2 regions of the Microbacterium sp. NPDC058345 genome follow, and region 1 is predicted to be linked to the other one. Evidence: predicted binding sites of a transcription regulator. Region 1 holds the regulator's gene; the other holds the start of a gene.
The links. The regulator HrcA, encoded in region 1, represses chaperone genes, less so after heat shock. The targets are predictions, from matches to a motif close to TTNGCACTCGNNNNNNNCGAGTGCNAA.
Positions count from the first base shown of each region.

Region 2: the regulator HrcA is predicted to act here: its motif matches at 3,555-3,581, upstream of groL (chaperonin GroEL).

Region 1 is NZ_JBHXIG010000002.1:568,228-573,352, forward strand. It holds gene ybeY (rRNA maturation RNase YbeY) at 1-30, opposite strand, end outside; gene ACFWH5_RS10410 (PhoH family protein) at 27-1,052, opposite strand; gene ACFWH5_RS10415 (HIT domain-containing protein) at 1,120-1,467, opposite strand; gene ACFWH5_RS10420 (16S rRNA (uracil(1498)-N(3))-methyltransferase) at 1,510-2,238, opposite strand; gene dnaJ (molecular chaperone DnaJ) at 2,265-3,371, opposite strand; gene hrcA (heat-inducible transcriptional repressor HrcA) at 3,414-4,457, opposite strand; gene ACFWH5_RS10435 (endonuclease domain-containing protein) at 4,695-5,125, shown strand, end outside.
Region 2 is NZ_JBHXIG010000001.1:26,874-31,998, reverse strand. It holds gene ACFWH5_RS00190 (DMT family transporter) at 1-610, shown strand, start outside; gene ACFWH5_RS00185 (nitroreductase family protein) at 611-1,159, opposite strand; gene msrB (peptide-methionine (R)-S-oxide reductase MsrB) at 1,156-1,560, opposite strand; gene ACFWH5_RS00175 (DUF2332 family protein) at 1,611-2,603, shown strand; gene ACFWH5_RS00170 (DUF3263 domain-containing protein) at 2,613-2,870, shown strand; gene ACFWH5_RS00165 (LytR C-terminal domain-containing protein) at 2,927-3,511, shown strand; gene groL (chaperonin GroEL) at 3,617-5,125, shown strand, end outside.

The DNA.
Region 1 (5,125 bases):
GATCGCCGACTCGTTGTTGATCTCGATCATTCCAGGCCTCGCTTCGGCTTGCGGTCTCGGAGGTTCGGTCGCATCCCGGAGCGCCGATCGGCGCGGTTCGCGAACTCGTGCGCCTGCTCGCGCTCGACGCGCGCGGCGGTGCGGCGCTCGTCGTATTCGCTGTAGGCATCGACGATGCGCCCGACGAGCGAGTGACGCACGACGTCGTCACTGGTCAGGCGTGCGAAGTGGATGTCGTCGATGTCGCTCAGCACGCGCGTGACCAGCCGCAGGCCGGAGGCGCCGGTCGGCAGGTCGATCTGGGTGATGTCGCCGGTGACCACCATCTTCGTGCCGAATCCGAGCCGGGTGAGGAACATCTTCATCTGTTCCGGCGTGGTGTTCTGCGCCTCGTCGAGCACCACGAAGGAGTCGTTGAGCGTGCGTCCGCGCATGTAGGCGAGAGGCGCGACCTCGATCGTGCCCGTGGCCATCAGGCGCGGCACGATCTCGGGGTCCATCATCTCGTTGAGCGCGTCGTACAGCGGCCGGAGGTAGGGGTCGATCTTGTCGTTCAGCGATCCGGGAAGGAAGCCCAGCCGCTCGCCCGCCTCCACGGCCGGCCGGGTGAGGATGATGCGCTGCACCTCTTTGCGCTGCAGCGCCTGCACCGCCTTCGCCATCGCCAGATACGTCTTGCCGGTTCCGGCGGGGCCGATGCCGAACACGACCGTGTTCTGCTCGATCGCGTCGACGTACTCCTTCTGACCGAGCGTCTTGGGGCGGATGACCTTGCCGCGGGTCGACAGGATCGCCTCACCGAGCACCTCGCTCGGGCGCGGTCCCTCGGAGCGCTGCAGCATCCGAGCCGAGTTCTCGACGTCGCTGGGGACGAGGTCGTACCCGGAGCGGGTCATCTCGAGCAGCTCCTCCACGAGCTTCCTGGCCGCGGCGACATCGGTCTGCGTGCCGCCGAGGGTGATCTCGTTGCCGCGCACGAGCACCTGCACCTGTGGATGCTGCTTCTCGAGCACGCGCAGCAGGCGGTCCTGCGGGCCGAGCAGCTGCACCATGGCGACGCCGTCGGCGAAGATGCGCTCGGTGTGCTCGGGCTGAGCGGGGAAACGGGGGGTGGATTCGTCAGAAGCCAACGAGTTTGCTCTCCTCGATGTCGCCGAGCACGTGCGCATGCACGTGGAACACGGACTGGCCGGCGCTGGCGCCGTTGTTGAAGATCAGACGATACTCGCCGTTCGCGTGCTCGGTGGCGAGCCGCTTCGCCATCGCGACCATCTCGGCGAGCAGTCCAGGGTCGCCCTCGGCGAGCTCGGTGACGTCGCGGTACTGCTCCGTCTTGGGGATGACGAGCGCGTGCAGCGGCGCCTGCGGGTCGATGTCGCGCACCGCGAACACCCGGTCGGTGTCGGCGAGGATCTCGCCGGGGATCTCCCCGTTCAGGATGCGGGTGAAGATCGAGGGTTCCGTCATGGCGTTCAGTCTACTGACCGGCCGGCGCCGCGGGTCGGGCGGTCACCAGCGGCCGAGCATGGTCGACAGCACGGCGATCGCGGCGGGTCCGGCCGTCGAGGTGCGCAGCACGGTGTCGCCGAGGCGCACGCGTTCGGCGCCGGCCGTCTCGAGGCGCTCCAGCTCCTCGGGGGCGATGCCGCCCTCGGGACCGACGACGAGCACGATGTCCCGGTGGTCGGGACGGATGCTCGACAGCCGCGTCTCGGTCCAGGGGTCGAGCACCAGCAGCCGTGCGTCGGGCGCGCGCTTCGCGAGCTGCGCCGTCGATTCGACGGCGGTGACGTCGGGAATCCACGCGCGGTGCGCCTGCTTGGCGGCCTCGCGCACGATCGCCGACCAGCGCTCACGCCCCTTCCCCGCCTTCGCCCCCTCCCAGCGGGAGACGCTGCGGGCCGCCTGCCACGGCACGATCTCGTCGACGCCCAGCTCGCAGGCCGCCTGCACGGCGAGCTCGTCGCGGTCACCTTTCGCGAGCGCCTGCGCCAGGGTGATGCGCGCCACGGGTGCGTCCTGCGTCGAGCGGCGGGAGATGCGCACCGTGACCTGCGACGCCGAGACGTCCTCGACGGCGCCCTCCAGCCAGACGCCCGCTCCGTCGCCGATCGTCACGCTCTCGCCGACCCGCACCCGCCGCACGACGGCGGCGTGCTTGGCCTCGGCTCCGGTGAGCGTGATCAGCTCGCCGGCATCCGCACCGGAGCAGGTCGGGACGATGAAGTGCAGGGCCATGGGGCTCCGATCCGCGTGCGCGTGGGTCAGTGGCTGCGGAAGCGGTCGCGCAGCTTCGAGAACAGTCCCTGCTGGAACTGGGCGAGCTTGGGCGCCGGCGCCTTGGTCTTCTTCGCGAAGTCCTCGATGAGTTTGCGCTGCGCCGAATCCAGCCGGGTGGGCGTCAGCACCTGCACGCCGACCCGCAGATCACCGCGTTGCGACCCGCGCAAGGGTGTGATGCCCCGGCCGCCGATGGTGAGCACGTCGCCCGATTGAACGCCGGCGCGCAGCTCCAGATCGACCGTGCCGTCCAGGCCGTCGATCGTGGTCGTGGTGCCGAGGATCGCGTCGGTCATCGACACCTCGAGCGTCGCCAGCAGGTCGTCGCCCTCGCGGCTGAAGACCGGGTGCGGGGCGACGGTGACCTCGACGTACAGGTCGCCGTTCGGGCCGCCGGCCCTGCCCACCTCACCCGAGCCGGGAAGCTGCAGGCGCAGACCGGTCTCGACGCCGGCGGGGATGTCGAGCGAGACGGCGCGACGCGAGCGCACCCGTCCCTGCCCGGCGCACGTGCCGCACGGGTACGGGATGGTCGTACCGTAGCCTTCGCAGGTGCCGCACGGCTGAGTGGTGACCACGTTGCCCAGCAGGCTGCGCACCTGTCGCTGCACGTGCCCGCTGCCGCCGCACACGTCGCAGGTGACCGGCGCGGTGCCCTCCTGACAGCAGCTGCCCTTGCAGGTCTCGCACAGCACTGCCGTGTCGACCTCGATGTCACGGTGCACGCCGAACACGACGTCGCCGAGGTCGAGGGTGATGCGCACCAGGGCGTCCTGCCCTCGTTCGCGCCGCGACCGGGGTCGCGCTCCCCTGCCGCCGCCGGAGGCGCCGAAGAACGTCTCGAAGATGTCGCCGAAACCGCCGAAACCGCCGAAGCCGCCGTCCTCGCCACCGCCCATGTCGTAGCGGCGTCGTGACTCGTCGTCGCTGAGCACGTCGTACGCGTGCGTGACCAGCTTGAAGCGCTCCGCGGCGTCGTCTCCCGGATTCACATCCGGGTGCAGCTGTCGTGCCAGTCTGCGGTAGGCCTTCTTGATCTCATCCTGCGTGGCGTCGCGAGACACCCCGAGAACCTCATAATGGTCCGCCACGATCACCTTTCTGCGTGTGCGTGCTGCTGTGTGCCGTCCGCGTCAGCGGCCGGCCTCGTCGTCCTCGAGCATCCGCGACAGGTAGCGGGCGACGGCCCGTGCCGCTGCGAGATTGCTCGGATAGTCCATGCGCGTGGGACCCATCACCCCGACGCGCGCGGTGCCGCCGGGGGCGGCGTAGTTGCTCGCGACGATCGACGCCTCGCCGAGCCCGAAGGGCGCGTTCTCGGTGCCGATGCTGGTCGCGAGGCCATGCTCGTCGGTGACCATCTCACCCATCAGCCGCAGCAGGGTCACCTGCTCCTCGATGGCCTCGAGCAGCGGGTGGATGCTGCCGCGGAAGTCCTGCTCGCGGCGCGCCAGGGTCGCCGCACCCGCCATGACCAGCCGCTCCTGACGGAACTCGGCCAGTTCCTCGGCGATCACCGCGGCGAGCGACACGAGCGCGGGATGCAGACGCGCGGCCGGCGATCCTGCCTCGGGCCGGCCGAGCGAGGTCATCCGGTCGGCGGCATCGCTCACCGCGCGACCGGTGATCAGGGCGGACAGGCGAGCGCGCAGCACGGCCACGTCCTCGTCATCGACCTCGATGGGCAGCGGCGAGATGCGCTGCGACACCCCGCCGGCGTCGGTGACCAGCACCACGAGCAGCCGATTCGGGGCCAGGGCGACCAGCTCCACATGCGTGATGCTCGCCCGTGCGAAGGACGGGTACTGCGCGAGCGCGACCTGCCCGGTGAGCTGGGTGAGCACGCGCACGGTGCGGGCCATCAGGTCGTCGAGGTCGCTGGGGTCGGCGAGGAATGTCTCGATGGCGCTGCGTTGCGCGGCCGAGAGCGGCCGCAGCTGCGCCAGGTGGTTCACGAAGAGCCGGTACCCCTTGTCGGTGGGCACGCGCCCCGACGAGGTGTGCGGAGCGGTGATGAGCTCCTCATCCTCGAGCAGCGCCATGTCGTTGCGGATGGTGGCCGCCGACACCCCGAAGGCGTGCCGCTCCACGATCGACTTGCTGCCGACCGGCTCGTGGGACTCGACGTAGTCCTGCACGATCGCGCGGAGGACCTGCAGTCCTCGTTCCGTGACCATGTTCCCCTCCCGCTGGCACTCCGACGTTCTGAGTGCCAATTCTACTCCGGACTGCCTGTACCGAGCCCAACACCCTTGCACGCGGGGCGTCGATGCGTCTCAGGCGAGATCAGAAACGCCTGTCGGGAGCCGGTCCGGGAAGCGTTTCTGATCCGCTTCGGCGAAGCGGCGGTGAAGGTTGTCCACAGCCGGGCCTGGATCGGCGCGCGCAGTCCGCCGAACCGGGAACATGTCAGGATGCGACACCGGGTACCACTGCCCGCCAGACTGGGCGAGAGCTTCCTCATGCGGGATGCCGCGCGCGCGGGCGTGCGGCGAGGGCGAGCGGATGCCGCCGACCTGCATCGTCCCTTCCACGGCGTGCGCAGTCTCGCCGCACCGGCCTGCTTCACCGAGCAGGTCGCCGCCTATCGACCACGAATGAGCCCCGACCAGTATCTCGTCGGCGTGTCGGCTGCGCGCGCCTGGGGTCTTCCGCTCGCTCGGTCCTGGTCCCCCGCCGAGCCGATCGAGATCGGCGTGCCCACTCAATTGAGTCCACCACGCACCGCAGGCGTGCGCGGACGGCGACTGCACCGCGACAGGGTCCGGATCCACCGCTCGCGCGGCGTCCGCATCGCCGATCCGGTCGCGACCTGCTTCAGCCTCGCGCCTACTCTCACACGCGA
Region 2 (5,125 bases), on a different contig from region 1:
GTTCACGGTCGGCGTGGTGGCCGGTCAGACACTGCACGGCCTGCTGCTCGACCGCGCCGGATTCGGGCCGTCCGGCGTGGTCGCCGTGACACCGGGACGCGTCCTCGGCGGCGCGCTCGCACTCGTCGCCGTCGGCATCTCCCTGGGTGGCGATGTGCTGAGCTCCGCCCCGCCGGTGCTGCTCGTGCTGCCGTTCCTCGCCGGCGCGGGCATCGCGTGGCAGGCGGGCGCCAACGGGCGGCTCGCGAAGAGGGTCGCCTCGCCGATCGCCGCGACGCTGATGAGCTTCGTCGCGGGAACCGCGGTGCTGATCGTGGCTGCGAGCCTGAGCGTCGCCGTTCGCGGACTGCCGCGCGCGCTGCCTGCCGAGCCCTGGCTCTACATCGGCGGACTGCTCGGCTTCCTCTACATCCTGCTCGGCGCGTTCCTCGTCGCTCACACCGGCGTGCTGCTGATGAGCCTTGGCAGCGTTCTCGGGCAGCTGAGCGCGTCGATCGTCATCGACGTGGCATGGCCGACGGCGGGTCGCCCCGCGCTGTGGCAGCTCATCGCGATGGTGGTCGTCGCGTTCACCTCGGTCGTCGTGGCGCTGCCTCGGCGCCGGCGCTGATCAGCGCGGCGACTTCCGCGGCATCCGGCTGATCATCGCCTCGGCGTCGATCGGCTTGCGCCGCCCCGGCTGCTTGCCCTCCGGCTTGCCGCCGACGTAGAGCCAGCCGAGCAGCTCTTCGTTCTTCTTCAACCCGTGCGCCTTCGCGACCGCCTTCGCGCGGGTGTAGCCTCCGGTGCGCCAGATGACACCCCAGCCCGCCTCGTCCAGCAGCAGGCTGAGGGTGTGCGCCACGCCCGCCGCGACCGCCTCCTGCTCCCAGTGCGGCACCTTGTCGCTCTTGCGGTACGACACCACCACGGCGATCAGCAGCGAGGCGCGCAAAGGCTTGCTCGACGGCTTCGTGTCCTTCTGCGCCTTGGCGATCGCCGCGCCGAGCGCCAGCCGGTCGTCGCCGCGCAGCTCGATCAGGCGCCAGGGGCGCAGCGCGGAGTGGTCGGCGACTCGTCCCGCCGCGGCGATCAGCGGCAGCAGCTCGTCGTGCGTCGGCGCGTCCTCGGTGACCTTCGACCAGGAGGTGCGGGCGAGGACCGCGTCGATCGCGGTCACTGTGCGTCGGGGGTGAAGTTCAATGCGAGCGAGTTCATGCAGTATCGGTCGCCGGTGGGGGTGCCGAAGCCGTCGGGGAAGACGTGGCCCAGGTGGGATCCGCAGTTCGCGCACCGGACCTCAGTCCGTTCCATGCCCAGGCTGCGGTCCTCGACGAGCTCCACGGCGTCGGGACGCACCGACTCGTAGAAGCTCGGCCAGCCGCATCCGGAGTCGAACTTCGTGCCGCTCTTGAACAGCTCCGCTCCGCAGGCGCCGCACTGGTACAGGCCGCTGCGCTTCTCATCGAGCAGCTCGCCGGTCCATGCGCGCTCCGTGGCCGCCTGGCGCAGCACCGCGTACTGGTCATCGCCGAGTTCGGCCCGCCACTCGGCATCCGTCTTGTTCACGCTGTAGGTCATGTCTCCATTCTCTCCCGTCGCAGCGGCACCGGCACGGCGAGAATGGACGGATGACCGATGCTGTGCGCGCGAGATACGAACGCTTCGCGCGGGACGAGGCGCCCGGGCGCAGTGCGATGTACGTCGTGTGGGCGCGGGGAGTCGCCGGCGATGCCGAGGTGCTCTCAGTGCTCGACCGGCTCGACGAGCGGCATCGGCAGCCTCCGCTGGTTTTCGCGGTGTCGCGGTTGCGGGGCGCGCCGCTGGGCGACTATCGCGCCTGGCGGGAGTTCGTGCTGGCGCACGTCGACGACGTGGTGGCGGAATGCCGGCGCCGCGCCGTGCAGACCAATGAGCCGCTGCGCCTGGCCGCGATGCTCCCCGCGCTGAGCGAGGTCGACGGTCCCATCGCCCTGCTCGAACTGGGAGCCGCCGCCGGGCTCTGCCTGTACCCCGATCGGTACTCCTTTCGCTTCATCGACGGGTCAGGGCGGGAGCGTGCGCGCATCGACCCCGAAGGCGGGCCGTCGCCGGTGCGGCTGGTGAGCAGGGTCAGCGGGGAGCTTCCGCCGCTGCGGATGCCGCAGATCGTCTGGCGTGCCGGGATCGACATCGCCCCGCTCGATGCCGCCGACGCCGACGACAGGGCCTGGCTGGAAGCGCTGATCTGGCCGGGGGAGACCGAGCGGGCGGAGCGGATCGCCGCCGCCCTCCAGATCGTCGCCGCCGATCCGCCGCTGCTGATCGCCGGCGATGTCGCCGCGCGGCTGAACGAGGCGGTGGCGTCCGCGCCCGCCGACGCCACGCTGGTGGTGATGACCCCCGGTGTGCTCGTGTACCTGCCCCGCGCGGAGCGCCTGACGCTCATCGAGCGCATCCGTGCGCTCGACGCCCGGTGGATCACGATCGACCCGCCGGCGCTGCACGACGCATGGCGGCCGGCGCTGGACGCCTCGTCCTGGAACGGCTTCGCCGTCGCGCTGGACGGACGGGTGCGCGCCGCCGCCGATCCGTTGGGCCGCTGGTGGGAGTGGCGCGCAGGTTCGGGACCGGATGCCGCGTAGCCTGGCCCCATGCTCGGAGACCTCACCGATCGCGACCGCGCGATCCTGACGCTGGAGGCCGCCTGGCCGCGGCACGGCGGCATGAAGGAGGAGACCATCCGGGCGCAGCTGGGCATGAGTCCGGCGCGCTACTACCAGCTGCTGGGGCGCCTCATCGAGACGCAGCAGGCGCTGGAGTTCGACCCACTGCTCGTGCGGCGCCTGCGGCGGCTCGCCGACACGCGCGCATCGCGGCGCACCTCGCGGATGCGGGGCTTCGTCGGCTGAGCCGCCGCTGTGCCGCTCGGAGCGGGATCCCGGGATCCTCCGGCTAGCATCGAGGGGTGTCCAAGCACCCGCATGACCGATTCGACGACGTTCCCCACGCCACCGGCCGCGTAGGCGCCCACCGTGCCGAGCAACCCGGCATGAACGGAGCGGTCGTGCTGCTGTGGTCGGCCGCGGTCGCCCTGGTGCTGATCGTCGTCGGCATCTTCGTCGCGCTGGTGATGATGGGCCGCATCTCGCTGTTCCCCGCGGCGGAGGAGCCGACGGCGCAGCCGCCGGGTGTCGTCGCCGAGGTGGACACCTCGTACCGCGTGCTGATCCTGAATGCGACGCCCGCCGACGGGCTGGTGGAGTCGGCCCGCCAGAGCCTGCTCGCCGAGGGCTGGGCCGCCGCCGACGTGTTCGGCAGCGACGGCTCGAGCCAGGAGTTCACCCAGACGACGGTGTTCTACGTCGACGAGGCCGATGAGGCCGCCGCCCTGGGAGTGGCCGAGGTCCTCGGCGGTGCAGAGGTCGAGCAGAGCGACTTCTACGCGACGCTGAACGATTCCGATCGCAAGCAGCTCACCGTGGTGATCGGACTCGACCGGGTGTCGGGCGGCGGAGAGACCGCCGGCACGGAGGAGACGCCGGAGGGCTGATCCCGGTGGCTTGCACTCTCATGGGTCGAGTGCCAGACTGGTGTTAGCACTCGATCACCCTGAGTGCTAAATCCAACGCCTACGTCCGGGAGGGACGAAAGACTCATGGCAAAGATCATCGCTTTCGATGAGGAGGCCCGTCGTGGCCTCGAGCGCGGCCTGAACATCCTGGCCGACGCCGTCAAGGTGACCCTCGGCCCGCGCGGTCGCAACGTCGTGCTCGAAAAGAAGTGGGGCGCTCCCACCATCACGAACGACGGTGTGTCGATCGCCAAGGAGATCGAGCTCGACGACCCGTACGAGAAGATCGGCGCGGAGCTCGTCAAGGAGGTCGCCAAGAAGACCGACGACGTCGCCGGTGACGGCACCACGACGGCGACCGTCCTCGCTCAGGCACTGGTCCGCGAGGGTCTGCGCAACGTCGCAGCCGGCGCCGACCCCATCTCGCTCAAGCGCGGCATCGAGAAGGCCGTCGCCGCGATCACCGAGGAGCTGCTGAGCAGCGCCAAGGAGATCGAGTCGAAGGAGCAGATCGCCGCGACCGCATCCATCTCCGCCGCCGACACCGAGATCGGGGCGCTCATCGCCGAGGCGATCGACAAGGTCGGCAAGGAGGGTGTCGTCACCGTCGAGGAGTCGCAGACCTTCGGCACCGAGCTCGAGCTCACCGAGGGCATGCGCTTCGACAAGGGCTACCTGAACCCGTACTTCGTGACGGACCCGGAGCGCCAGGAGGCGGTCTTCGAGGACCCGTACATCCTCATCGCCAACCAGAAGATCGGCAACATCAAGGACCTGCTGCCGGTCGTCGACAAGGTGATCCAGGACGGCAAGGAGCTCGTCATCATCGCCGAGGACGTCGAGGGCGAGGCTCTCGCGACGCTCGTGCTGAACAAGATCCGCGGCATCTTCAAGTCGGTCGCCGTCAAGGCCCCCGGCTTCGGCGACCGTCGCAAGGCTCAGCTGCAGGACATCGCGATCCTCACCGGCGGCCAGGTCATCACCGAGGAGGTCGGCCTCAAGCTCGAGAACACTACCCTCGACCTGCTCGGCCGCGCTCGCAAGGTCATCGTCACCAAGGACGAGACCACGATCGTCGAGGGCGCCGGCGAGGCGTCCCAGATCGAGGGCCGCGTGACCCAGATCCGCCGCGAGATCGAGAACACCGACAGCGACTACGACCGCGAGAAGCTGCAGGAGCGCCTCGCCAAGCTCGCCGGCGGCGTGGCCGTCATCAAGGCGGGCGCGGCCACGGAGGTCGAGCTCAAGGAGCGCAAGCACCGCATCGAGGACGCCGTGCGCAACGCGAAGGCTGCGGTCGAGGAGGGCATCGTCGCCGGTGGTGGCGTCGCCCTGATCCAGTCGGGTGCGAAGGCCCTCGGTGCCCTCGAGCTGTCGGGCGACGAGGCGACCGGTGCCAACATCGTGCGCGTCGCGATCGAGGCCCCGCTGAAGCAGATCGCCCTGAACGCCGGCCTCGAGCCGGGCGTCGTGGCGAACAAGGTCTCCGAGCTCCCCGGCGGCCAGGGCCTGAACGCCGCCACCGGCGAGTACGGCGACATGTTCGCACAGGGCATCATCGACCCGGCCAAGGTCACCCGCTCGGCGCTGCAG